DNA from 2 places in the Lysinibacillus sp. BSL11 genome. Region 1 is predicted to be linked to the other one. Evidence: riboswitches for the same ligand, from Rfam matches in the RefSeq annotation. Region 1 holds a riboswitch; the other holds the start of a gene.
What was found. A riboswitch is a leader RNA that binds a small molecule or an ion and turns the genes downstream of it on or off. The one in region 1 is predicted to bind cyclic di-GMP.
Positions count from the first base shown of each region.

Region 2: it holds a riboswitch for cyclic di-GMP, as region 1 does, so the genes downstream of both, RCJ95_RS00420 (amidase) here and RCJ95_RS18490 (methyl-accepting chemotaxis protein) in region 1, are expected to answer to the same signal.

Region 1 covers NZ_JAVGCX010000016.1:43,391-46,764, reverse strand. Annotated here, with positions in the region: gene RCJ95_RS18490 (methyl-accepting chemotaxis protein) at 1-1,455, opposite strand, end outside; cyclic di-GMP riboswitch class I at 1,561-1,646, opposite strand; gene RCJ95_RS18485 (hypothetical protein) at 1,841-2,035, opposite strand; gene RCJ95_RS18480 (DUF1456 family protein) at 2,167-2,661, opposite strand; gene RCJ95_RS18475 (alpha/beta-type small acid-soluble spore protein) at 2,847-3,050, shown strand; gene RCJ95_RS18470 (MFS transporter) at 3,121-3,374, opposite strand, start outside.
Region 2 covers NZ_JAVGCX010000001.1:81,218-84,591, reverse strand. Annotated here, with positions in the region: gene RCJ95_RS00430 (M20/M25/M40 family metallo-hydrolase) at 1-666, shown strand, start outside; gene RCJ95_RS00425 (chemotaxis protein CheW) at 690-1,178, shown strand; cyclic di-GMP riboswitch class I at 1,317-1,407, shown strand; gene RCJ95_RS00420 (amidase) at 1,451-2,332, shown strand; gene nspC (carboxynorspermidine decarboxylase) at 2,378-3,374, opposite strand, start outside.

The sequences.
Region 1 (3,374 bases):
TTCGCCTACTTCATTAGTAAATGCCATCCCTACCTTAACATCCTCTTTGCCTTTTTCCATAACCGTGATAGAAGCGTTTGAATCAGATTGAATAGAACTAATTAAATTGTAAATTTCTGTTGCTGATTGAGAGGATTGTTCAGCTAAGCGTCTCACCTCATCCGCAACAACGGCAAAGCCTTTACCATGTTCACCTGCTCGTGCCGCTTCGATGGCAGCATTTAATGCTAATAGATTTGTTTGATCGGCAATAGCAGTAATTAAGCTAACAATTTCACTTATTTTTTTCGTATTAACATGTAGTCCATTAATGGTTGTCCCTATTTGTTCAACAGAATCATTAATTAACTCCATTTGAGCAATAACTTGTTGGACAACTTCATTGCCTCGTTCAGAAGCCTGTGATGCTGAAATAGAGGATTCCGCAGCTACATTTGCAGAATCAGCAATTTGCTGAATACCTGTTGCAGTTTCTTCCATAGCAGCGGCTGTTTCCTCTGTCATGGTCATCGAGGCCTCAGCATTTTGAGTAATTTGATTCATGTCTAGTGCAATATTTGTTGAGCTGTTATAAGTTTCACCAGCATGCACCGTTAATTGATTGGCTGCTGAAGAAACGTGATTGGATGTATTGCGTATGTTTAAAATAATATGTTGCAAATTAGCCACCATTGTACGAATGGATTCAGATAATTTACCAATTTCATCCTTCGATGTCTCTAAATCAACCTCTATTAATTCACCATTTGCCACTTGATTGGCAACGTTCACTACTTTTTTCAGTGGCTTTAATAGTCGATCTATAATTATGTAAACTAAAACTAATAAAATTAAAATGCCGATAATGGCAATGACAATTTGCTTAATCACACTTGTTTTAATAATCGTATTGATATAATCAGCAGAGTAATCAATCCCTAATAGGGCAATCAGTTGGCCATTATCATCTTTAATAGGACTAAAAACCGTTCTCCAAGAACCAAAAGGATCCTCGAAAATAGCAGTTACCTCTGTACTATTATTTTCAATAGCTAATTTTGCTGTTTCTACATGTTCATCCGCTAAATCAGTAAAAATTTCACCAGCTTCATATACTTCATTTAGATTAGAGGTATAGCCAATTGGATTGACGCCACCCTCATCCTTGACATCCCAAATATAACTCCAGCTCATAATACCTTGCTGGTCCTGAATCATATCAAGTTGCTTTTGGATCTTAGTAAACTTTGCGTTTGTTTCCCCTTTTTCGGACAGCAAATCTTTTACTTCATCACTGTCTAAGTTCATAGCTGTTAATAAACCAACACTTTTTAATTCTTGCTCCAAATCCACATTCATCCGATTATTCAATTCACTAATACTTTGCGTCGTAATAATAGCGATAAGCAGTAATACAACGATAGAGACTGTTAGTAAAAGCTTATTTTTTAATGATGTGTTTTTTAACAACGTCATTTCCCCTTTTCCTCCTTTGAACTTTACTTGCAAAAAAATGCCTATTTCAAAAGAAATAGGCATAAAAGAACAAAAACTAGAATGAGAATGATACAACTAGCACTCTTTTGCAACCCAGCCGTCATAGCATTTATTGCCTTAGACCTGTAGCTTTGCGTCTCTACTTTTCAGTAAATTTACCTATATTTCCCTACCAAAATTAACACAGTAGGTAAAAGTAGTCAATGCTCTCTAGTTAAAACATACATATTTTATACTAGCTGTTCCTTCATTATTAATTATAGAAATTTTATTCATCTATTGAACAAACTAAAAACAGCTACAACCTCAATTAGCGTTGTAGCTGTCAACTTTCATTTCACTTACCCCTAAGTGTTTGAATAAATTATACGTTTTGTGTGACAAGTAATACGGATGGTATAAAGGATAATGCAAACATAGCGATATACCATACGGAAGTACGACGTAATGAAAAGCGCACTTTTTTCCGTTCCGCATAAAAAATATCTAACATAACTGCAACAATAAAAGGCATTGTAATACATGCAATAGCTACTAATAAGATGTCAATATAAATCATACAAGCACCCCTTTGTCTGTGAACAATTTTCATCTTTTTTGTGAACATTTTGTGATAAATTTATTGTACACAATTTCGTCACAAATTGTCAACGAGTTTCAAAGAAAAAAATGGCACTTTATGATTGTGCATTATGCTCTATATTTATATGTTAAGCCCCTTAAAAAATTTCGTACGAATGAATCGCCACACTCTTTATAATTACGATGACTTGGATTTCTTAAAATAGCACCTAATTCACCTTTTGTTACTTTAATGCCTCCGTCATATAAAATTTCAAGCATCTCCTCAGTTGTTAAAGCTAAAGCAATTTTTACTTTCTTTAGTAGCATATTATTTGGGCTTTCTTTACCTGACACAGGTAACGGTCCAACAGCCTGTCCTTCCCTTGGTTTCTGAGGCCCGCGTTTAAAAGTAATTAATCCATTTAAAAATGCCTCTAACATTTTATTATTACATTTGATGTATTCTTCTGGCGCTTCTTCCTCATCATTAATCTTAATTAGCATATTTAATACTTCTTCCTTTGTATAATCCATGCCACCAAGTTTGAAAATTTCTACCATATCTACATTTTTTATATCGAACGCATAGCGTAAACGAATTAAGATATCATTATTCGTCATTATATGTTCCTCCTTTAATTAACCTTATATAGTAAAGAGCCAGGCTTAATTATAACAGAGAGTTTGCTGATTATTGCTAGCTTTCCACAAGTTGTTGTTGTTAGCAAATAGCGTGTGCATTTCCTACTTTTTAAATGTATGAAAAATTTAATCGCAACCATTCTAAGGTCAAGGAGGTGAGAACAATGGCTAACAATAACCGCAGTTCAAATAAACTTCTAGTACCTGGTGTACATGAGGCAGTCAATCAAATGAAATATGAAATTGCACAAGAGTTTGGCGTTCAGCTTGGGCCAGAAGCATCTTCTCGCGCAAATGGTTCCGTTGGAGGAGAGATTACAAAGCGCCTTGTTGAAATCGCTGAAAAACGTTCAAAAGGTTTATTATAATTAAATACTAATAAGAAAAGAACGAATCCCATTTGCAGAAGTGGAATTCGTTCTTTCGTGCTCGATAAAATTATGCTGTTTGCAATCCCTTACCTGAGCTCTTAAGCGTTAGCATGACGATAAAGGAAATACAATACAGCGCTGCTAAGTAAATCATAACGACAGTCATATCGTAGCTTTGTAAAATAAAGCCGACAAAGATTGGTGAGAATCCACCTATAGCTCGTCCAAAATTAAAAATGGTGTTTGTTGCTGTACTGCGAATTTGTACTGGATAAAAGCTACTAATTAATGCACCATACCCTGCAAACATTCCATTAGAAA
Region 2 (3,374 bases), on a different contig from region 1:
GCGAACATTAAAGCAAAATATGGATTTGCGGTTGATAGCGATGGCAAAGTGGGTGGTATCGTGACAGCAGCACCATTCCAAGCGAAAATTTTCACAAAGATTATTGGAAAAACGGCACATGCAGGGGTTGCTCCTGAAAAGGGTATTTCTGCCATAACAGTCGCATCAAAATGCATTGCTCAAATGAAACTAGGTCGTTTAGATGAAGAAACGACAGCGAATATTGGGCGTTTTGAAGGTGGACAAGCGACAAATATTGTTTGTGACGAAGTGACAATCCTTGCAGAAGCACGCTCTATAGACAAAACTAAATTGGATGCGCAAACAAAGCATATGCAAGATACGTTTGAACAAGTAGCTGCTTCGTTAGGCGCACGTGCAGAGGTAGAAGTGAAGCTAATGTATCCAGGCTTCCGTGTAACGGAATCTGATAAAGTAGTTCAGGTAGCTATGGCTGCTGCACGCAATATTGATCGTACACCGACACTAGGCATTTCTGGTGGAGGCTCAGATGCAAACGTCATCGCAGGCTTTGGCATTCCTACAGTTAATTTATCTGTTGGATACGAGGATATCCATACAACAAATGAAAAAATACCAGTAGAAGAACTTGAAAAATTAGCAGATTTACTAGTAGAAATCGTCAAAGAATCGGCGAAAAACTAACAGTCGAATAAGGATGTGACCCTATGGAAAGTGTCAAAGCAGTCGTTTTTGCTTGTGGGACAGAGGAGTATGCTGTGCCTGTGGAGCAAGCGATTTCAATTGAAAAATTAGAGCAAGTAACACCTATTCCTCATTTACCTAACTATCTTCTAGGCTTTACAAGAATTCGCGGTGAGCTTGTACCTGTTCTTGATTTTGAACGCATACTGTACAATCGTTCATCGAATACAGCAACCGCACGTATCATTGTGTTGAATACTGATGTGGTTAATTATGGATTACTTGTTACAGAAGCACGAGAAATTCTTGATTTCGATGAATCAGTACTTCAGCAATTGGGTCTAGTCAATTATAGTAAAACACGCTATTTTACTGCGGTAGCTAATCTTGAAAATCGTATGATAACATATGTTGATCCTAAAATACTGGTTAATTCATTAGAGGGCATTAGGGAAATTATCAATTATTTACACAAAATGATTGAAAATGAAAAGGAAAACGTAGAGGCTTAAGTACTCTACGTTTTTTTTATGTTTGAATAGTAAATTTAACCTGTATTTTGTCGTTTTTACCTGATCATACATGTGACAATTATGCATTCTACCTACAGACAAACCATTGCTAACCGCGTATGATAATGATTAAGAAAAAACTGAAAAAGGCAAACTTCATCGAAAGGGAGGGGCGCCAAGCCATGAGTCTAAACACTATAATTTAGTGCATGATTGTCAGGTTGCCAGGTTCTGTTCTAGGAGCCGTGGCGAGTAGAATGGAGTTAGTTCGTATGAAGAGACAATTAAAAGTATGGACCGCACTAATCGTCCTCATGATTAGTTCATTAGCTTTATCAAGTGGAAAGGTTGATGCAATGGCTATACAGGAAAAGGCTACGTGGCTGTGGGATACATCCCTTATCATGGATGATCAAGAAAAAATATTATTATTTTTAGAACATAACGATGTTAATAAAGTTTATCTGCAAATCGATCAAGGCATAGGGAGCGATGACTATAAGCGTTTTATTAGTAACGCTTCTCACAAAGGTATTCGCATTTATGCATTGGATGGTGCTGCAAGCTGGGTTTCAGCTGAGGGTAGTCGAAGCCAAGACGAATTGTTTAATTGGTTACATACATATAATGATAATTCAACTGAATCTGAGCAATTTTCTGGGGTTCACCTTGATGTAGAGCCTTATTTAAATAGTGGATGGAGCTTACATCAAGCACAAACGATAAAAACCTATCAAACACTAATAATGAAAGCAAGTGAGAAGGCAAGTCAGTTACAACTTACTTTAGAAGTAGATATGCCATTTTGGTTTGATGAAGTTCAGTATAATAACGAATTTGGAAAAGGGTTATTAGCTGATTGGGTCATTGACCATGTGGATAGTGTGACGATCATGGCCTATCGTGATGCTGCAAAAGATATTATCTCTATTGTAGAACATGAAATCGCTTATGCTTCCACTGTGAATAAATCAATTGTAATTGGTGTAGAAACAGGCGCTTCAGAGGAAGGGGAAAATATTACTTTTTATGATAATGGAGAAGCCTTTATGAATGAACAGCTTATACTTGTTCAGCAACATTTTTCAAATAACGATGCTTTTCATGGAGTAGCCATTCATTATGTGGAAAATTGGATGACCATGCGTCCATAAAAAAAGTCCTTCCAGTGTTAAACTGGAAGGGCTTTTCTATTGGTATTAGGACAGTCGACCGCTGTAGTCCTCGAATTTAAATTCGCGAATGACTTTAATACCTTCTTCATCATTATAAGAAACGATAGATGGTAAGTTGACACCGTTAAACATATGGTTTTTCACCATAGAATAATGAGCCATATCTGTGAATACAAGACGATCACCTGGTTTTAATGGCTGTTCAAACGAATAATCGCCAATCACATCACCAGCTAGACATGTTAGTCCGCCTAAGCGATATGTGTGTGCTAATTCACCTGCTTGTCCAGAACCAATAATCATTGGACGGTAAGGCATTTCAAGTACATCAGGCATGTGACATGTTGCAGATGTATCTAAAATAGCAAGATCCATCCCGTTTTCTTGAATATCAAGCACCGTTGCTACTAAATAGCCTGTATTAAGGGCTACTGCTTCACCTGGCTCAAGATAAACAAGCAGGTTATACTTTTCTTGAATATAATTAATGATGTTCACAAGTTTTTCTACATCATAATCATCACGTGTAATATGGTGACCGCCACCGAAGTTTAACCATTTCATTTTGTGTAAAACATCACCAAATTTTTCCTCAACTACTTCAATAATACGCTCTAATGTATCCGAATTTTGTTCACACATCGCATGGAAGTGTAAGCCATCGATACCGTCAAGCTGTGATTTATCAAAGTTAGCCAATGTTGTACCAAGGCGAGAGTTTGTGTAGCAAGGATCGTAAAGCGCTGTTTCAATTTCAGAGTATTCAGGATTCACGCGAATACCACATTCAATTGTTTTACCAGTAGATTTCACTTTATCCTTGAACTGAGCCCATTGGTTAAATGAGTTAAATACGATGTGATCCACATAGCCTAGAAGCTCGTCCATTTCATGCTCAATATAAGCAGGTGCATAAACGTGAACTTCTTTGCCCATTTTTTCGTAGCCAAGACGTCCCTCATGCAGTGAGCTAGCTGTAATGCCTGCTAAATATTCCCCTACTAGTGGGAATGTTGAATGC